DNA from 3 places in the Paenibacillus sp. J22P169 genome. Region 1 is predicted to be linked to each of the others. Evidence: riboswitches for the same ligand, from Rfam matches in the RefSeq annotation. Region 1 holds a riboswitch; each other region holds the start of a gene.
What was found. Region 1 has a riboswitch for cyclic di-AMP ahead of AC58QG_RS22435 (hypothetical protein). Riboswitches for the same ligand answer to the same signal wherever they lie in the genome.
Positions count from the first base shown of each region.

Region 2: it holds a riboswitch for cyclic di-AMP, as region 1 does, so the genes downstream of both, AC58QG_RS27725 (stalk domain-containing protein) here and AC58QG_RS22435 (hypothetical protein) in region 1, are expected to answer to the same signal.
Region 3: it holds a riboswitch for cyclic di-AMP, as region 1 does, so the genes downstream of both, AC58QG_RS36010 (C40 family peptidase) here and AC58QG_RS22435 (hypothetical protein) in region 1, are expected to answer to the same signal.

Region 1 is NZ_JCAUAO010000004.1:493,857-500,962, reverse strand. Features, by position in the region: gene kdpC (potassium-transporting ATPase subunit KdpC) at 1-253, opposite strand, end outside; gene kdpB (potassium-transporting ATPase subunit KdpB) at 282-2,318, opposite strand; gene kdpA (potassium-transporting ATPase subunit KdpA) at 2,357-4,027, opposite strand; gene AC58QG_RS22445 (potassium-transporting ATPase subunit F) at 4,075-4,152, opposite strand; gene AC58QG_RS22440 (hypothetical protein) at 4,271-4,696, opposite strand; gene AC58QG_RS22435 (hypothetical protein) at 4,893-5,465, opposite strand; cyclic di-AMP (ydaO/yuaA leader) riboswitch at 5,472-5,642, opposite strand; gene AC58QG_RS22430 (hypothetical protein) at 5,991-6,503, shown strand; gene AC58QG_RS22425 (YolD-like family protein) at 6,535-6,783, opposite strand.
Region 2 is NZ_JCAUAO010000008.1:15,388-22,493, forward strand. Features, by position in the region: gene mobA (molybdenum cofactor guanylyltransferase) at 1-436, shown strand, start outside; gene moaA (GTP 3',8-cyclase MoaA) at 523-1,527, shown strand; gene AC58QG_RS27715 (molybdopterin molybdotransferase MoeA) at 1,559-2,827, shown strand; gene AC58QG_RS27720 (YjcZ family sporulation protein) at 3,057-3,161, opposite strand; gene AC58QG_RS27725 (stalk domain-containing protein) at 3,316-4,107, opposite strand; cyclic di-AMP (ydaO/yuaA leader) riboswitch at 4,112-4,264, opposite strand; gene AC58QG_RS27730 (PspA/IM30 family protein) at 4,420-5,076, shown strand; gene liaF (cell wall-active antibiotics response protein LiaF) at 5,095-5,871, shown strand; gene AC58QG_RS27740 (sensor histidine kinase) at 5,979-7,046, shown strand; gene AC58QG_RS27745 (response regulator) at 7,073-7,106, shown strand, end outside.
Region 3 is NZ_JCAUAO010000020.1:22,867-29,972, forward strand. Features, by position in the region: gene AC58QG_RS35990 (transglycosylase domain-containing protein) at 1-171, shown strand, start outside; gene AC58QG_RS35995 (YwhD family protein) at 344-835, opposite strand; gene AC58QG_RS36000 (M1 family metallopeptidase) at 1,024-3,030, shown strand; gene AC58QG_RS36005 (hypothetical protein) at 3,076-3,894, shown strand; cyclic di-AMP (ydaO/yuaA leader) riboswitch at 4,062-4,200, shown strand; gene AC58QG_RS36010 (C40 family peptidase) at 4,204-4,674, shown strand; gene AC58QG_RS36015 (MSMEG_1061 family FMN-dependent PPOX-type flavoprotein) at 4,819-5,430, shown strand; guanidine-I (ykkC/yxkD leader) riboswitch at 5,498-5,599, shown strand; gene sugE (quaternary ammonium compound efflux SMR transporter SugE) at 5,686-6,006, shown strand; gene AC58QG_RS36025 (YdeI/OmpD-associated family protein) at 6,021-6,470, opposite strand; gene AC58QG_RS36030 (methyltransferase domain-containing protein) at 6,509-7,106, opposite strand, start outside.

The DNA.
Region 1 (7,106 bases):
CTGTATTGGAGCCCGACGATGCTGTAGGATCATACTTGGCTGCAGAAGCTCTTGGATGGAAAAGCTTTGGAGACTCGAAGCTCTGAGCCAGTAATTCCGATCCAATAACCGTACCGCCTGATTCTATGAGACTGCCATTCGCTTGTTTGGGAAATAAAACTTGAGCCACTCCTGTCGTAGCCAGTGGATAAATGAGTCCACAGACGATCATGAACAATAACGACACACGAACAGCTATCATAACCGATTTCATAACGCGATCTCCTCGTTTCTCTTTCTCTCTACACAATGTTTAAGCCGTGAAGTACCATATCAATGATTTTAATCCCGATAAATGGCACAACCACACCACCTATACCGTAGATCAAAATATTGCGAGACAACAATCTATCTGCTGACATTGCCCGGTATTTTACACCCTTCATCGCAATCGGAATCAGCAATGGGATGATGATGGCATTGAAAATTAAGGCGGAAAGAATGGCCGATTCTGGCGACGCCAGATTCATAATATTCAATGCCTGCAGCTGCGGCATAGCTAGAATAAACATCGCAGGAATGATCGCGAAGTATTTAGCAATGTCGTTGGCGATCGAGAACGTCGTCAAAGCTCCACGAGTGATCAATAGCTGTTTACCAATGGAGATCACCGAAAGCAGCTTGGTCGGATCGGAATCCAGATCGATCATGTTAGCCGCCTCTTTGGCAGCCATCGTCCCTGAATTCATTGCGAGTCCTACATCCGCTTGTGCAAGTGCAGGCGCATCATTCGTGCCGTCGCCCGTCATGGCTACAAGCTTACCTTCTTGCTGTTCTTTCTTGATCGCCGCAATTTTATCTTCCGGCTTCGCTTCAGCAATAAACTCATCCACACCGGCCTCGAGTGCAATCGTTGCAGCCGTAAGTGGGTTATCCCCTGTGCACATGACGGTTTTGATACCCATTGCGCGAAGTTCTGCAAATCGTTCCTTCAAGCCCGGTTTTACCGTATCCTTGAGGTAAATAACGCCATAGATCCGCTCGTTAATCGTGACCGCTAGTGGAGTGCCGCCGGCTTTCGCGATTCTGTTCGTTATCGTTTCTAAGTCATCTGGAATTTTGCCGCCAAGCGCAGCTACATATTTTTTGATCGCATCTACCGCACCTTTGCGGAATTTTATACCGTCTTTTAGATCAAGCCCCGACATCCTCGTTTCAGCGGTAAACTCCACCACTTCTGCATCCGAGTAGTGATCCGCTTGCCAAGACTCGCCAAGTTTATTCGCAAGCTCAACAATCGAGCGTCCTTCTGGTGTTTCATCCTTCACAGAAGCTTGCAGAGCTGCAAACGTAATGTCTTTCACAGATTTGCCACCCACAGGCACAAATTCCGAAGCCATCCGATTCCCGAAGGTAATCGTCCCTGTTTTATCTAGGATCATGGTGTCGATATCGCCAGCAGCTTCAACCGCTTTACCTGACATCGCAAGTACGTTAAACTGCGTCACACGGTCCATGCCCGCAATACCGATCGCTGACAAGAGACCACCGATTGTTGTTGGAATGAGACAAACGAGCAAGGCAATCAACGTGGAAATTTCTAATTTCACATTTAAATAGGATGCCATCGGAACCATGGTCATAATGACGATTAAGAAGATCAGTGTCAATACAGCAAGCAGCGTCGTTAAGGCAATTTCGTTCGGTGTTTTCTGCCGTTTAGCACCTTCGACGAGTGCGATCATGCGATCCAAGAACGATTCGCCGGGATCCGTCAACACTTTGACAACGATATAGTCAGAAGCTACCCGCGTACCGCCTGTCACAGATGAGAAATCGCCGCCAGCTTCCTTAATTACAGGAGCAGATTCACCTGTAATGGCTGACTCATCAATAGAAGCTAAGCCTTCAATAATTTCGCCGTCGGACGGGATGATCTCTCCAATTTCAATGCGGACCACATCTCCCTTGCGAAGAGAAGTCGAAGACACTTGCTTATAAGAACCATCCTTTTGAACCAAGCGAGCCATCGTATCGGATTTCGTCTTCCGCAGGGAATCAGCCTGAGCCTTACCGCGACCTTCGGCCAGCGCTTCGGCGAAGTTAGCGAATAATAAGGTGAACAGTAAGATTAAGAACACCGCAATGTTGTAGCCTCGCCCTACTTCCGTGCTGCCAAAAAGCTCAGGTGCGAGAGAAAGCAGAAGGGTAATCACCGTACCAATCTCAACCACAAACATGACCGGATTCTTGATCATAATCCAAGGATTTAATTTTTTGAACGAATCAACGATAGCTTGATTCATAATTTCTTTGGTTAAAGTTTTTTTACGTTCCACAGTCCAATCAATCCTCCATCTCTATTACGTCTATCCTTTTAACGCGCCGCCAGATGTTCAGCAATCGGCCCCAGTGCCAGCGCCGGGAAGAACGTTAGAGCACCAATAACTAGAATAATCATGATCATAATTCCCATAAATAAGGGAGTATTCGTCCGCAGTGTCCCCGTCGTAACAGGGACGACTCGCTTCGTAGCAAGGGAACCCGCAATAGCCAGCATCGCGATGATCGAAATGTAACGGCCAAACAGCATCACCATACCAATGCCCAAGTTGTAGAAGTTTGTGTTCGCAGTCAGGCCACCGAAGGCAGATCCATTATTGGCTGCGCCCGATGTGAAAGCATACAGCACTTCAGAGAGACCATGTGTGCCCTGGTTGGCTATGGAATGAATAGATTCAGGACGAATCAGCGCCCAAGCTGTCGGTGCGAGAATGATAAGCGGATGGGTAAGAATCGCGATAGCCGCTAGCTTAATCTCTTTACCTTCAATCTTTTTACCTAAAAACTCTGGCGTACGCCCCACCATTAACCCGCAGATAAACACGGATAAGATCAAGTAAAGCAAGCCGTTTAACAAGCCTACTCCTTTACCGCCGAACACATTGTTCAACATCATTTCTGCAAAAGGAACAATGCTTCCAAGTGGCGTAAGCGACTCATGCATATTGTTTACACTGCCTGTTGTTGCAGCTGTGGTCACGGCTGTAAATAAAGCTGATTCCGACGGTCCGAATCGAACCTCTTTACCTTCCATGTTGCCATGTACGCCTAACGCATCTACTGCAGGCACACCTTTATACTCAGCATAGAATACCGTAGCGACCATAACTAAGAAAATAATCCCCATTGCTGCAAAGATCGTCCAGCCTTGCTTCTTGTTCTTGATCATGAGGCCGAATGCATACACCAGCGATGTAGGAAGCAGCATCATACAAATAATGTGGATTAAGTTCGCAACAGGTGTTGGATTTTCAAATGGATGCGCGGCGTTCGTACCGAACCAGCCACCACCGTTGGTACCTATGTGTTTAATAGATTCAAAAGAAGCTACTAAACCACGGGTAATTGTTTGCCCAGCACCTTCAATGGTTGTAGCTTGTACGGCCCCTAGTAGGGTTTGTGGGACACCTTGAAAAACTAAAACCAATGCAACTATGAAGCTAAGCGGTAGAAATACCCGTGTAATCGCTCTTGTTATATCGACATAGAAATTCCCAAGATTATCTTGACGGCCAACTAGACCGCGTGTGAATGCAACGGCAATAGCAAATCCAGTTGCTGCCGAAGTAAACATCGGGAACGTAAGCCCCACCATTTGTGACAAATAGGACATGGTATTTTCACCGCTATAGGCTTGCCAATTCGTATTTGTAATGAAAGAAACAGCTGTATTGAATGCGAGTGCCGGAGGCATATTACCTATGCCATCAGGGTTAAGCGGTAAGTATTTTTGAAGCCTAAATATCGCATACATGAGCAGCATCATGACAAAGTTAACTAACAGGACAGCTCCTAAATACTTTTTCCATCCCATGCCCTCGTCTTCTTTAACGCCCATTATGCGATAAGATACACGCTCGAAAGGACCAAAAACACGATCAAGGCCACTCTTTTCATAGCCGAATACTTTAACCAAGTAACTCCCCACTGGCTTTACCAAAAGCATGATAATACCCAGTGTGATGACTACTTGTAACAATCCCATACCCATAGTAGGTTCTCCCCTTGCTTACATAATCTCATATTCTAGAATTAAAATTTCTCCGGCTTCACTAAAACAAAACCGAGATATACAATGATGGCACATGCAATTAATCCAATAACAATCATTTGATTGCCTCCTTTACGCCTTTTCACAATATTTCGCAAATCCCCAAAACCCTAGAAATGTTACGGCAAATAATAAAATCATCGTTACATCGTTGTACACGGACACACCTCCTTTAAATCAGACAGAACCTATGTTTTTATTTGTTTTTAGAGCTGATAGTAGAAATTTGACGTCACCATTTTTAGAATAAATGACATGATCAGCACCCAGTCCTTTATAAATCAACCGGGGATTCACGCTTTGCGTGATGATATAAATGGACCTGGAGGTCCAACTACGGCATATCTGGATATACCTGCAGCATAAAGGTAAGCTTTCCTCGAACAAAACGACATTCCCAATCGGATAGTCGGGAATGATAGACGCCCCTCGATCCGTCGTATCCACTTGGATAATTTTCTTCACTCCTTGACCTTCTAACTTGATTGTCTCCATCTTGTTGTTAGTTAATGCAACAAAAGGAAGACCAACCAATTTCGTATGTTTCATAAACTCCACGCCTGCTTTGGTTGGCGCAGCTATCAGCAAAAAATCACTTTGCATGCACACCGTCCTCCTTGCCTGAATCATTGTAACGCCGATCTGTATAAAAAGGGGGTAAAGAAACTATGGCATCCGTATAAAAAAAGTATAAAAATATGGATTCTCGTGTCGCCCAACCTAGTTAAATTAAAAGAGCACCTCCCCACGCAATTACAAGTGGTTGAAGGTGCTCTTTGAATTGGAATCAAGCTCTCTCTTAGAAAGAGATATACGCGCCAGAATGCTCAAATAAATAAGTGCGATCAGTTAGGCATGGTAGTTCTTGTTCACTTGCAGTTGATAAGTTCTCTAGCTTTTCAGATAAATTCGTTAGTGCAGATGCCATTAAATGAGATCTTACTTCTCCCCATGCCTCTTGTTTCTGATGAACGTACTGCAAACCGTCCTTAAGGGTTAAACCTTTGAGCTTCTGGAAAACAGCCGCCCATTGAACGAAATCCCCTTTAAGGTTGCCGCATGGAATCACGAATTGCCCTAAACCACATGTTCCGAGATTCGTTGAAATCGTCAGTAAACCGCAATGACAGTTCGTGCCATGCCCAGGCTGCAATTTATCGGATAATTCACAATCAAATCGAAAACATTCAATGCGGGTAATTTGACATTCCTTCGTACATGCATCTGATTCTCTTACTAGCGTCAGGGGTTCGGGGTACATAATAGATTCACTCTCCTCAATTGTGAACAACAAAAAGAAGCCAAAGAGCAGAGAATCTCTACTCACGGGCTTCGGAGCAGCGAGAATAATCGCGCTGCGGAAGGCACGCAAAGAAGGTGGTTCTCTCCCAATACGCTTACGAGGTTAGCTGTCGGATTCGGGCTTGGAAGTGCCCTACTTTGGCAAGCTGCGCTTGCTTTAGATTCACCCCGAGGAACCGATTCTACATGACGATCGGCTCCGGTTGGTTCCCCCGTTTCCCTTGCGGGAACTCAGCGTTGTGCATCTATGTGTTGTTGCTGAACCGAATGTTACGCCGTTTGCTCATGGATGTAAAATGCGCTGGAAGCACTTATTTCGCAATCTGTGGTAGGTGATGTTTATGAAAGCGCGACCAATTATAAAACACATGCATTTTCGATAGAAATGCTTCGACTTACTTCCGTTTTTGCCATTTTGCTGTAATCCGGCCTATGCTCCAACGACGTTTAGAAAACCAACGGATTTACATTTTTATTCTATTTTTATACGTTTGCTATTCATTCTTTACCCCCTTTTTATACGGTTCAAACATACAATTATGACATATATTCATTCACTACCGACTCTGAGACTAAGTCAAAAAGGAGAACTGTCATGACTTCCTCCCCCCGTTATTATTTAGGGATAGCACCTCATTTGTTAAATCCGGTTGATTTACATTACGAGTGGTTTGGTGTCTTATGGCTAGAAGAGGAAAATCATTTCCCTATCATTGTTGGTTACTGGTTTTCTAAAGAAAAGTCCGAGATTACACAAGATGCTATCCTGTCCGGATTTTCAACATGGACCGAAATATCTGATCATCAAATCATTAAGAGAATGTATCAGTCTATAAGAAACAAGCAAAAGAAACAGGATTGGGAGAAGCGGACTCGCTTGTCTATCCGTACGATTTTCAAATCACCTTGGAATGAAGTTGCCTCAGGATTGTATATCATCAAATCGCGGGAGACATACCCCCTTCATGTTTCTGCCGTTCTGAAGAAGAAATTCTTTGTTTGGTTGGAACATGCCGCCGTCTGTGAAACAGAGGAAGAGCTTCGTGGGTTTATGAAACGGGTAAGTGAAGAGCATCAGATGGAAATCTTAATGAAAAAAAGCCGTTAAAATAACAAAAAGCTTCAGATAACAAAGAATGTTAGATGAAGCTTTCCCTGTATGTAGCAATTTCTGCACTAAGTAGATCATCAAGTGGAATCCAGTCGATACCCTCTTCATGAGATACCTTTATTCTTCTAGATTCCTGATCAAGCTTAGTTATTAAACCGGTAATCTGACGGTCACCCTTGTCATCATATATGCTCAAGATGATAAATTTCTGATCTTGAAGAGCTTCACTAATTACATTCGCTAATTTTTCATTCTGTCGATTTACGTTAAATTTCATTCCCTCACACCCTCATAAGAACATTAGTTCGTAAAAATATTATACGCTTAATATCACATGAGGTAAAGTAATCGTAAATAATTAATTATTGAGCATTGGGTTCCCGTGCCGCAGGAGCATTCCCTGCCCAGTTAGTCGAAAAAATCGACTAACTCACGTGCCGGAGGAGCTTTCCGTACCCTATTAGTCGATAAAATCGACTAACTCACGTGCCGGAGGAGCTTTCCGTACCCTATTAGTCGATAAAATCGACTAACTCACGTGCCGGAAGAGCTTTCCGTACCGAGTTAGTCGAGTAAATCGACTAATTCACGTGCCGGAGG
Region 2 (7,106 bases), on a different contig from region 1:
TGGGGTAACCGATATAGAAGTGACGTGTGTTAGTGACCTCTATCCCCAAAAGGGACCCTTAAGCGGGATTCATGCCGCCTCCAAGGTCGCGCTTGCGACTCACTTATGGATTGTTGGCTGCGATATGCCTTTTATTTCTGGCGAGGCAGCAAACGCCATGGTGGAGGTATGTCGAGAGACGAATGTGGATGCGGTTATTCCCGAAATAGCGGGCCGTTTGCACCCCCTTCACGGGATCTACGCCAGAGAGGTTGGCCCTGAGGCTGAACTCCTACTGCAGCAACAAAACTATCGTTTAATGGGGTTGCTTGAGCACTTGGATTGGCAGTCTGTCGATTCGGATTTTTTTGTGCAAAGTGGGCTCCGAACAAATTTCGCAACCAATATTAATACGCCTGAAGAATACGAAGACATGTTAGATAATCTACCATTGTAATTCATTTCCCTAGATAAAATACTTTAAGAATCTAGGATTTTGTTAGAAAATATGCCATAATGGACAGAGAGAGAAGGTGAACTCCTATGCCAAAGCTGCTATTGGATCGTTTTGGGCGGATGCATGATTACCTGCGCATCTCAGTGACAGATCGTTGTAATTTGCGTTGCGTCTATTGTATGCCGGAAGAAGGAATGGAATTTGAACCGGATGAGAAGCTGTTAACTTTTGATGAAATAACTGAGATTGTTCGTGTGTTAGCTGGACTTGGTGTTCGTAAATTGCGATTAACTGGCGGAGAGCCTCTTGTTCGTAAAAACCTAGAGCAGTTGATCGGGAGGCTATCTCAAATTCCCGGTATTGAAGATATAGCATTGACTACAAATGGGATTTACTTTGCGTCGCGGGCTGAGAAGCTTCGGGCAGCAGGGTTAACTCGTGTAAATATTAGCTTGGATTCATTAAGAGCAGATCGGTTCTCACTGATCACCCGCGGGGGGGATATTCGTCGCGTGTTAGCCTCCATTGAAGAAGCATATCGTGTAGGCATTACGCCGATTAAATTGAATGTGGTACTCATGAAAGGGATCAATGATGACGAAATCGCTGATTTCTTACAAATGACGATTGATCGCCCGATTCAGGTGCGATTTATTGAATATATGCCGATCGGTCATCAAGACGAGGATTGGAAAAAGCGGTATCTGTCTCTTACGACAGTTCTTGACCGCTGTAAGGAAATGGGCTGGGAGGCAACCGCTTCTAATGCGGTTTATGGCAACGGCCCCGCACAGAATTATCGTATAGAAGGCGCACTAGGTTCATTCGGCCTTATCCATCCGATTAGCGATCACTTCTGTGAAACCTGCAACCGACTGCGGCTGACCGCAGATGGCAATATCAAGCCTTGCTTATACTGGTCCGATGAGTTCAACGTACGTAAGTATATTGGGGATGATGCAGCGGTAGAAGATTTGTTCTTCCGTGCACTGGATATTAAACCACAAAATCACGAGATGGCTCAGGCTTTGATGAATGAAGAGCAGTCGCATACACCAACTATTCGTCGGATGTCACAGATCGGCGGCTAGCGCAACGGGCACAGGGAGGCATGGGAAGCGAGTGAGCAGCGAAATGAAGCTTAGGTTTGGCCGTAAAGTGATTTCGGTCGATGAGGCGCGAGCCGAACTTTACACATACGTTAAACCCACAGAGACGGAGACTGTCTCGCTTTCAAGGTCTTTCGGAAGACGGTTGGCGAACGATATTTACGCGGATCATGATGTTCCGCATTTCCGACGATCAGGCGTGGATGGGTATGCTGTTCGTTCTCAGGATATTGCATCAGCAACTCCTGACACACCGGTTGTGCTACAAGTCATTGAGCGGATTCCAAGCGGAACCATGCCCCAACTTACGATTCTAGAAGGGATGGCTGCTCGTATCATGACGGGGGCGCCTGTTCCAGATGGCGCAGACACTGTTGTGATGCTGGAGATGACGGATTCCTTGCAGGATGCTTCCTTGTCATCCATGGACGCCAAGGTACGGATTAAGAAAAATGTGCAAGAAGCAAGTAATATAACCCCGATTGCCGGAGAAGTTGTACGTGGGGAGTTCGTAATTGCACGTGGGGATCAGATTGGTCCGGGGGAAGCTGCGATCCTGGCAACCTTTGGGTACTCCGTGGTTGAGGTATACCGAAAGCCTAAGGTGGCTATTTTCTCAACAGGTTCGGAGCTCTTACCCGTCGAACAGGAAATGCAGCCTGGGAAAATACGCAACAGCAACAGCTACATGCTAGCCGCACAAGTAGAGGCAGCAGGTGGAGCGGCTTTGATCATGCCAGCGCTCACTGATGATCCTCAGCAGGTGGAAGCCGCTATTGAGGCTGTATTGCCTGATGTGGATCTCATTCTCACTTCTGGCGGTGTCTCTGTTGGTGATTATGATGTCCTTGTCGAGTTATTCGGTCGATTTGACGGAAAGCTGTTGTTCAATAAGGTGGCAATGCGGCCAGGTACCCCGACGAGTGCTGCTTTCTGGAAGGATAAGCTGCTAGTAGCGTTGTCTGGTAATCCAGGCGCATCGTTCGTTGGCTTCGAACTATTCGCAAAGCCGATTATTAAGACGATGTTAGGGAGTCAGCGTCCTGAGGCAGAAGAGTTTACGGCCTTTCTGGATGTGACTTATGATAAACCCTCTGCCTATCCCCGTTATATTCGGGGGACCAAACGTGTCGAGGCAGGGTCTATATGGGTCAGACCTGCTGGCATCGATAAGTCGAGTATCATGGTGTCGATTAAAGATGCGGATTGCTTGATCTGGCTTCCTGCCGGAGGTCAAGGGTATCAGCGTGGTGATAGTGTGAAGGTTTATACAACACGTTAATAGATGAACTTATACGTTTATACATGTATTCATGAAATGATATAACCAATATCAACAGAAGTTTGGCGCTAACAAGTAACCGTCTATCAGGAGGGTCAGCTGTAGCGCTTTTTTTTCGAACAAGTGGTATCAATTTGAAATGAAAAAGCCCGCCTGCTGAAAGCTTCTATTCCTAGAAGTTTCAACAGGCAGGGCTATTTGCAAAGTAAATACTTAACGGAAGATGGTCCTAGTAGAATGTAGCAAGAATGATGACCAACAGTACATAAAGAACAAGAATAACACCTACGGAATTTCCGTATCCTGGCGTTCCACAACCAACTGCAGCTGACATAGTATCCCCTCCGGCTTGAATTAATGTGGGTTAAACACTATATAACATATGTAGGGGAAATACCTATTGATTGGACGAATGCCCTTATTGACCGGATCAATCACCTACAAAAAAAGCTGCCCTTGTGTGGTTCACAAGGCAGCTTTTTGCTCAATTAATTCGGAATTTGGTACACTTTAATTTTCTGAATGCCGAAGCTTTGCAGTGATTTTCTCGAGCCTGGGATAAAGATGTCCAGTCGCTTACCTTTAATGGCACCGCCGGTATCCGTTGCATAAGCGTACATTCCGCCAGTAGGAAGACCACTAAATGAATAACCTTCGATATAAAGTTTGGTACCAAGTGGAATTACGGATGGATCAACAGCAACTGTGCCGATCGCAAGTGGGTTACCCAAGTAATCAAAGGCCCCGTATCCACCATTTTCAGAAGGATCTGCTGAATAAGCTGTAGATTCAAAAACTTGATAATCAGGTGCATGCTTTCCGCCATCTTTACTCAGGATGGCCAGTTTACTGCTCGCATCCCACTGTACAGGTACACCTGCAGCCGTGGACAGAAAGCGAAGCGGCACATAAACCCGCCCATTTTGATACTGGGAAGCGCCATCTAAGATGACGGTCTCCTGATCAACGAGGGCTTCTTTTTGACCTGAAACCAAGGTAATCGTATGTTGATTGTTAGTTAGTGTTACTTCAATCTGTTTTCCATCTTTTTTCCAATTCACCGTATAACCGAGCTTCTCGGTCACAAACCGCAGTGGAACTTGGGTCGTGTGGTTGCCATCCAGAAATGGCTGTGCATCAGGGAAATGGATCAGGTCATCATTGACTTGCACTTTCACTTCCATTTCAGCTGCTTGGGCTGTAAATGGGGAAAGAAAGCCTCCTGCCAATACTGTTAGAGAAACAGCAAGGCCAGTTAACCCTTTGATAAGCTTATTCAATTGGTAATCCTCCTTCATGAGCCTTCGAGGTTAGTTGACGGGTTCGGGAAGAAGGTTCTCCCTAGTCTGCTCCAAGCCGAAGCAAATATTCACCCCAAGTATTTCGTCCCCCGTACCAGTGCCTAAATTTATGCACCAGACTCGGCTTCAAATATTTTATCATCACAGACATGCCTGAACAACGACCAATATATGGTTATGCCCTTTCATACTAGACTTAGGTCTAGGTTCAAAAACGGTCGATAGTCGGTTTTAGAACGTCTGTGATTGAGCTACGATAGGAGTATGATGAAGGGTGAGGGGCGATTTGACATGAATAATAAGAATCGGGAAATTGATCCTACTAATATATTTGACCGTATTGGCAAAATGGCTGAAACCGTTTGGCAGGAGACTATAGGCAAAACGAATCCAGGTACCTATGATGATGGCACCATTGCCAAGCTTGAGGAGCGCTATGACGATGCGCTCCAGGCCACGATTGCGCTGCGTAGTCACATCGCGAGAGCGGAAGAGATGGCGAAGCTGCGCGGCGAGCAAGCGGAGCTTGCAATGCGCGCCGGCGAAGAGGATCTCGCGCGGCTCGCTCTGCAAGAGAAGCTGCGCGAGGAAGCCGCTTGCGAGCACTACCGCGCGCAGTACGCGAGCAGCCAGGACTTGTGCCTGGCGCTCGCAGAGGAACTGCGCGGACTGCGTGCCGGGCACGCAGCCGAGGATGTGCAGCCGCATGGCGGGCTGCACGGGAAAGAGGCTCGCGACACATGGCGCGAGCTGGAGGTCGCCGGCCGCGAGCTCGGCCGGGAGGCACTGCAGGGGCTCCGCGTGGCGGGCCGCCTGTCGAAGGAGACGCTGAAGGAAGCCGGAGACAACCTTCAGCATGAACTGCGCGCGCTGCGTACCCGACTGCAGCATGAGTGGCAACAGGAGCAGCGTGCTCGCGATGAGCGGGATCCGCACAACCGGAAATAGCATTGGCTCGTGACCTCCATGAAAAGCAAAGCCTTGCCCTATAAGGATTTGCATCTTGGAGGTCGTCCATTCTTATGGTATGCTAGGAATCGTATGAACGAAAGTGAAATGGCAGCCAGAGGAGGTGCATCGATGGGAGAAGAAATGAAAAATAACCGCAGCCGGAATACAGCGCTTGTGCTGATTGGAGCCGGTGTTTTTTTGCTTCTAGATCATACCATAGGCTTTTTTCCCATTATGGCCGTAATCCTTATTCTGCTGGGCATTCATCGTGTTCGTTCACGCAAAGAGCGCAAGGGTTATGTGTTGATGGGGATTGGTGCCGTTATTTTATTTGGTGATCATCTCGCAATTGTCATTTCAGTTGTGTTGATTTCATTAGGGTTCTTTTTTATTCGATCTAAACAGGTTCATAAGGATGATTCTTATATACAAAAGCAAAAGATTGTTGATAGCGTTCGCCTCGGCCGAGAGCCTTGGATTCTGCGAAATACGTCGACATGGTATTTGGTGGGGGAGACGTATATTGATCTCTCGTTGGCCATTTTAGAACAAAAGGAAACGACAGTCATCCTACAGGGCGTTGTAGGGGATATTGATATAAAGGTACCTGATGATATCGGCGTTTCCGTTACAGCTTCTGTCATGTTCGGTCAGCTTCATATCGCTGAAGAGCGTGAAACAGGTGTGATGAACAAAGTGGTATGGCAATCGGAGAATTATCAACATTGCGACCATCGGGTGAAACTCGTGCTCTCTTTTATCGTAGGAGATATCAAGGTCAAAGTATTGTAAATTTCTTGGAAATATTGTTTCACACATTACATGGACTATATTTTAGATAAACGAAACCATCCTTATTGGACGGTATAGCCGTTTATTTCAAGGGGGTTCATCACCACGTGGACGGCTACAAACGACGTTTAACGAATATGATATGGCGCAGCATGGGGGAGGCCATCCTCTTTAGCTTCGCTGTTTTCGGTGCTATGCTTTATTTTTTGAATTCACGGCATTTGATTGAACCCTTTTCCAGCTGGCAGCAGGGGGTTAAATTTTCATTCATGGCCCTGTTGATTCTAGGTGTGATTGGTGCTGTGTTCGGATATTGGAACAGCTCTAAGGTGACACGCAGACTTGAGCCGATGATGGAAACGATGATTTTATTAGAAAAAGGGACATTTGCCCGTGAAGGCTTTCAATACGGGGAAGATGATGAAATTGGACGTTTAGGCGAACAACTCAGCCGTATTATGAAGCGATGGGAGGAGCAAGTGACCTCACTCCAACGACTCTCCAATAGTAATGCTGAGCTTACCGAAAAAGCCAAGCTTGCCGCAGTCATTGAAGAGCGCCAGCGTTTGGCACGCGAGCTGCATGATGCGGTAAGTCAGCAATTGTTCGCTATTTCAATGACTGCGACAGCTGTAGGTCGAACGTTGGATAAGGATTTCGAGAAAGCGAAGCGGCAAATTCATCTGATTGAAGAAATGGCCTCCGTCGCTCAATCCGAAATGAGAGCCCTATTACTGCATCTGCGACCGATCCATCTCGAAGGAAAACGATTGTCCGAAGGCCTTGTTGAGCTCTTAAAAGAGCTGGCTGCCAAGGTCCCTATGGCGATTAGCTGGGATATGGATGATGAAATTCGCTTAAACAAAGGGATCGAAGATCATTTGTTCCGAATTGTACAAGAAGCACTTTCGAATGCGCTGCGTCATTCCAAGGCGAATAAACTGGAAGTGAAGCTGCTGCATCGTTCAGACGGCATTCGATTAGTGATCCGCGATGACGGTGTTGGGTTCGAGCTTGATGCGAAGAAGCTAACTTCATATGGAATCGTGTCTATGAAGGAACGCGTTAACGAAATCGGAGGATCCGTTGATATCATTACGGCACCTGATCGAGGCACCCGTATCGAGATTCGGGTACCTATTCTGGCAAGCGATCCTCAATTGATCGAGAATTAGCACTGTACATAGAGAGGGAGAAGCGAATGGACGACACCTTAATCAAAGTACTACTTGTCG
Region 3 (7,106 bases), on a different contig from region 1:
AATGAGGACTGTCCGAACGCCAAAATGGAAGCTTTCCTTGCTGGCACGGAGCCTACGACGTATTGTACTGGCAAGCCTGCCAATCCGGATGCGACGAGCGGTCAAAAAGCCGGTTCCAAAGGGGACAACGGCTCTTGGTGGAATGATCTTAAACGTTGGTGGAACGACTAATATTCCTCTAAATGAAAACACAAAAAGGCAGTACTAAGCGCGTCTTAGTCCTGCCTTTTTGCTGTCCTAGTATATGAGGTAACATACACTAGGGTCTAGTATACCCGCTTCGACATTGTGTAACAATGGATGACACATAATGTTCATATTCTCCATATTCGCTATGGAAAGCTTAGGAGAGTGCGTCCTTAAGGCTTTGATCCGAGCGGTTCCACCAGTCTTCATTATGTGCAATCAGTGTGTTTCGAAGGGCTCCCCGCTCACTGTCCGACAATCCTTCTAGGATAAACTTACGTTTCATAGCTCCGTCCATTTTGTTCACGTGCTCCGCAAGAATCTTCCATCCGCGGCGCGCTTCCGTATCGATTAACATCTCACAAGCAGACATCCCCGCATAGTAGGCGCCATCCTCTGTGCGATCAACCGCTACCCACACGATCCACGCTTTACGACCATTAGGGACATCCTCCTTGTTCGTGGAGAATTTAATCCCTTTCTCGATCTTACTCTTAGCATGCAGTGTTCCTTCATCCAGATAAGCTTCATCCCCATCAATAATAATGCCGGAGACGTTACTAAGATCAATGGCTCCTGCACCGAAGCCTTTGTGATTCACTTTTGAACTTACTATATTTAAGGCTAGCTTCTTCTTATCCGCTTCCATAAGGGCACCTTCCACTCTACATAAAGTTAAAATGACGACTTGCTTTCATTGTAGCGAAAGTCATCCATTAGAACAAGGGGCGGTGTCTCCCATTCCCATTTCTAAACATTTCTTTCACCTCGCAGAAATATTCCCTAGGTTGTCTACATATACATGCTGTAGATGCTTGTTTAGGCGGGGTGAATCTCATGGATATGAATGCTCTATTCAATAGCCGCAAGGTACAGTGGTTTGCTGTCATGCTCCTTGCTGCCGGCGCAGTGTTAATAACGAACACCTTGCTCCCCTCCACACCAAGAGGGACTGTTCCTGTCGTCTCTAAAGATGTACCTATTGTTAAGACACCGGACATGCAGCCTGCAGATAATGGTAATGGCAAACCGTTAGAAACCTCAACACCACTTAGTTATCGTATTGCCGAATATCACATGAACGTTGCCTACACACCAGAAACCCAACAGCTCCAAGGACAACAAACGCTCACGTGGGAAAATCCAGGCTCTGTTCCTGTACAAGAAATGTATCTGCACCTCTATCCGAATGCTTTCGCATCGAAGAAAACGACATTCATGCGCGAGTCTGGAGGTAAGCTGCGGGAGGATGAAGCGAAGGCAGAGAGTGGCGGAAGTATGGAACTGCTCTCTGTGAAGTCGGATACGGGTGATGATCTCACCAAGCGGATGTCGTTCGTGCAGCCGGATGATGGCAACAAGGACGACCATACACTGATCAAAATCCCTTTATCTAAGCCCGTAGGACCTGGAGAAACTGTAACCATCAAAACCGAATTCCTTGTTAAGCTGCCTGCAGCTTTTGCCAGAATGGGGTACGTCGATGACTTTGTTATGGCTGGACAATGGTTTCCGAAGGTTGCCGCCTATGAACGTAAGGGAACAAGGGGCCGGACTGAACCTGGCTGGGATCTTCATCAATACCATGGCAATTCCGAGTTCTATGCTGATTTCGGCATGTATGATGTGAAAATCCAAGTGCCTGCGAATTACATTGTGGCCGCTACAGGGTTTCCTGTGAAGCCTGCTGTGACGGATAAGGGCACCAAGACGTACCAATTTTATGCCGAGGATGTCCATGATTTCGCTTGGTCGGCCTCTCCGCATTTCATCTATGTGGAAGAGCCCTTCTCGACACCACAAATTCCTGGGGTCAAGATCAAGCTATACCTCGATCCGAATCATCAAGATTTAAAGGATCGCTACATGTATGCAGCCAAAAAAGCACTCTCACGTTACAGTCAGTGGTACGGAACGTATCCCTACTCTACCCTCTCTATCGTAGTGCCGCCTCCGGGCGGGAATGGCGCGGGCGGCATGGAATATCCGACTTTGGTTACTGCCTGGGGTGCCAGCGACAAGGATCCCGACTTAGAGCTGGAACGCGTCGTCGTGCATGAGATCGGCCACCAATTCTTCTATGGACTCGTTGCCAGCAATGAATTCGAAGAAGCATGGCTGGATGAAGGCTTCACCTCTTATGCGGAGGATAAAGTCATGGAAGCTGAATATGGGGATGTACCTAATTTGCCTGTCGAATCCAGTTATATTACCTCACCCAATGGGCTGCAGAAGGATGCATGGGCTTACAAAGGTCATGATCAGTATGCAGAAAATGTGTACACGCGTGGCAAGCTCGTGCTGAAAGCAATTGAGCAGCAAGTCGGTACGAAGGTGATGGACCGTATTATGAAAACCTATTTCCAAAGGTGGCAGTTCAAGCACCCTTCTACGAAGGACTTCCAACAAGTTGTGGAGGATGTCAGCAAAACAAAGTGGGATGATTTCTTTAATCAGTATGTCTATGGCGGTATGATGATGGATTATTCTGTCGAGAGTGTACACGTCCAGCCTCAGGGCAGCAAGGGGTCCGAGACTTACGAAAGCACGGTCCGCATCGTGAAGCATGGCGGCAACTCACCGGAAGTGCCTGTCCAGTTCCACTTCGCAGATGGTACAACGTTAGATAAAACATGGGATGGTAAGGAAGGCAGCATTGAGTTCAAATTAACGCATGCCTCCCCTGTCGACTGGGTGCGCATTGATCCCAAGTACACGCTCATTCTCGAAAATAAGCACATCAACAACTTTTATCAAACCCAATTAAATACAAAGTGGCAAATTCGGTGGAATCTCGGCATTATTCAGTTCCTGCAAGCCATATTCGGCTCAGTCGCCTGGTAAGGACTTGGCTTACGTCTCATGACAAACTCTGAGGAGGGACCCTCGTTGGCCACCTATATCAAATCAGGCTTCAGGGCAGCTATGGCACAGCCCTTTGCCACGATCATTTTATTCCTTTATCAGATGGGCTGGGGTATTCTCCTGTATAAACTCGTGCAGGGAATACTCGTCCCCCTCATGCATCGGTTCCCTGGCGCCGAGCAGCCCAAGCAGGCATTGCAGATCTTTCTAGCTGAAGGCCAGTTCCAGTTAATTAAAACAGATCTCAGCTATTCCTATTTATGGTGGCTAGGTGCTCTCTTGTGTGCTCGCATGCTGCTGACGCCTCTCTTAAATGGCGGTGTTTATTATTCACTCACGCACGCTCACCAGAATGCTGGCTACCGTTTCTTTCGCGGGATGAAAAAGCTTATGCTCCCTTTTCTACTCGTGTATCTCATCCGGATCGCACTTACCCTGTTTCCACTCATCTGGCTCCTCCCGAAAGCTGCTTATGTTCTTGGGCATAGCGGTTCCTATGAGCAGGTCATTCTCAAGCTTCTGCCTTGGATACTGAGTCTACTGATTTACGGATTTCTCCTGCAGCTGCTGTTTATGTATGTGCAATTCGCCATCGCGGCCAAGCTAGGTATCACATCGACGATCTTCTCTTTCTTTCGATACTCACTGCCGATTATCGGACTTGCCATCATTCTGTTAGTGTTCACAGGACTTTTGGCAGGGGTCACGGTCACAGCTACCTACCTATGGGCGGGACTGATAGCACTAATCATTTATCAACTGTATCCTCTCTTCCATATTTTCATCCAAATCTGGGGCATTTCTTCCCAATATCAGCTTCTTTCAGCCAAAATATCCAATTAATATCCAGCAAAACAGCCAATAGGCAGGCATTCTCCCCTTCTCCATGAGAAAGGGGCTTTTTTTCGTCTGTTTTCCGAACGATTCGCCTAATTTTCAGCCTTTTTTCTTATAAAAAAAGAGGAATTTCATTGTTTATGACGAATTAAAAGGACTAGCATCAAAAAACCAAATATTTCATGCCGAATTCCTCAGTTTATGGGGAAACGGGGGAACCACTCCGGGTGAATTGATCTTGCAAGACAGGGATCATAGGGAACCTTCAACCGAACCCTCCAGCTAACCTCGTAGGCACCGGAAGGAGACAAGCAGTTGAAGAAAGTTGTTGGTCTTATTTTTAGTCTTGTTTTGTTTTTGAGTGTTAGTGTAGGAAGCGTTTTCGCAGCATCCAATATGGATAAAGCGGTAGACGAGCTTGTTGGAACTCCTTACAGATGGGCAGGAACGACAACCAAAGGATTCGATTGCTCTGGTTTCACGTCCTACTTGTTCGACGAGTTCGGCATCGACCTTCCACACAGCTCCAAATCACAAAACAGTGAAGGCTACTGGGTTGACAAAAGTGATCTTCGTAAGGGCGATCTTGTATTTTTCAACACAGATGGCAGCGGCATCTCTCACGTAGGGATGTACCTCGGTAATGGTGAATTCGTTCACTCCGCTACCAATCAAGGTGTTGTTAAGAATAAGTTGAGCGAATCCTATTATGCGAAGCGGTATGTATCAGCCAGACGTGTTCTATGGGATGATATTTACAATCAACTAACTGCTGAATCCAAGTAATGTTCTCGGCACAGAATGAAGCCCTGCAAGCTTTGCTCGTAAGAGCGACTTGCAGGGCTTCATTCATTTGAACGAGGGTATCAGCGTATACTACAAGGAATAAATATGGGCGGGCCCTTCGGCCTCGAGGAAGGATAAGAATGTATGGACAGCATAAAAGATAGTACATCCCCACCGTTTCCTGGCATCATTCAATCCATTGATGAGATTAGAGCAGATATCGGAGAGCCGCATCCGGCAGTACAAAATAAAGTTATTAACCAAATCGACGAGCACGCAAGAGCGTTCATCGCCAAATCACCTTTATTCTACTTATCTACGTCAGGCGCGAATGGACTGTGTGATGTTTCCCCCCGCGGCGATAGCGCAGGATTCGTTCGTGTTCTAGATGAACACCGCTTCATCTATCCCGAAAGACTCGGAAACCGCCGATTAGATTCGATGCAAAATATATTAACCAACCCACAAGTGGGTCTCTTATTCATCATTCCAGGCGTCGACATGGTACTCCGCGTCAATGGCCGCGCTTGGTTAACAAAGGACGAGGAGCTACTAGCGACGATGCAGCTGAATGGGAAATCCCCCATCGCCGCTGTCGGCGTCGAGGTGCAGGAATGCTTTGTGCATTGCAGTCGCGCCCTCAAGCTGTCGAAGATTTGGGATCCCGCTACGTGGGTACCCGAACAGGAGCAGCCAGACGGCATGGATATGTTCCGCGCACATCTGGCATTGAACGGAATTCCGCTGGAAGAGTAGGAAAAAGCCAACTAGGCAGCCAAAATGTATAACTTGACATGATATGTTAGCCAGCCTATAATAACGGCATGTCGTTTTCTAGGGTTCCGCGGCGCATGTCGCCGGCTGGTCCAAGGGAAAACACACAGCGGATACGCTGTGGTCACGGAGGGAGAAAAGCCCGGGAGTCTATCGCAGCAGTGCGATATTCCCGGGCTTTTCTTTGTTTTTTTTGTGGCACTGGCGACATAATATCTACATGAAGGAGTGTTCATTATGGCATGGTTATACCTGGTCATTGCAGGTGTTTTTGAGGTGGTGTGGGCCATATCATTGAAATTTTCCAACGGATTTACCCGACTTGTCCCATCCATTGTTACTATTCTAGGCATGATCGTTAGTTTCTATTTCTTAGCAGTAGCAACAAAAACTCTTCCTATCGGTACCGCCTATGCGGCTTGGACCGGCATCGGTGCAGTCGGTGCCATTATCATTGGCACACTATTTCTTGATGAACCGATCAGTTTAGTGCGTATCTTGTTTATGGTTTTGATTCTAGTTGGTGTGCTCGGGCTGAAATTCACGTCAGGGCACTAAAGGATGTCGAGCACTTAGACATCGCTTATCTGTGTGACAACATTAGCAATTCGGCAGAGACGCGTCTCTTGTGTTTTCGCGTCCTCGACCTGTCGGACGAATTCTTTGCGCTTGGAGAAAGCGAGCGCTTCAAACCGTTGCACAGCGCCATCCACTTCCGACAATGCGGATTGAAGATCCGCAGGAATTTCCACGGTGCGAGGCGCGAGATCCAAGGCCAACGTCACCTCGACGGGATCATCTGCCTTCAAACCGGAGGCCTGTCTGTGGGCATCACTAAGCGGGATGAGGTATTCGCCGCCCATGACCGCAACCGTCGTCCGATACGTGTAATCATTCAGGGTCACGGATACGCTGGGCTTTTTGCCTCCTGCTAACGTGGTCATGACCTCTTCGGGAATGGAAATCCCCGTGGCATTCTTATTTTGGGCTTTCATAACCGTCGTATGGAACGTTACACTCATGGTCGATGCCTCCTATGGAGTAGTGAAAGTTGGGGTGGCTATTTGATCGTATAACTCACATACCAGAAGCTGCCCCCGACGAAGATACGCAAATGCTGGGACAAAGGTCGAAAAATGTCATTCAACTCTTCGTACGTAAAATAGTTTTTGAGAATTTCATGCTTGGAGCCGTCGGCTAGCTCGCGTCTTTTGTACGTATCCTCGCTATCCTCATGGGTAATGAGCTCGCCGCCTCTTCCAGGTACATACACGTTATCCGCGATAAAAACCTGCGCCCCACTGCCCAACCGTTCATGGAAACCTTGTAAAAAGCTGTCGATCCGATTGCGCGGAATGTGGGAGAACCAGAAGTTCGCCAATCCGTAATCAAATTCCCCGCGTATCTCGGAGAGCTTGTACGCATCTCCTTCCACAAAGCTAGCATTCCCCTTCGGCCAACTCTTCGACTCCGCGATGTGCAGCACTTCCGGGCGTATATCTACCCCAACAAGCTGCGCTGCGGTTTCTGCGGCAATATGTGTCCAATAACCCGTGCCACAGGCGATTTCCAGCACACGTCGTCCCTCCACTTGCTTCTTCAGGATATCAGAAAGGAAGGCCAGCTCTTGTTGAAACTCCGCATCTTCACGGTGATAA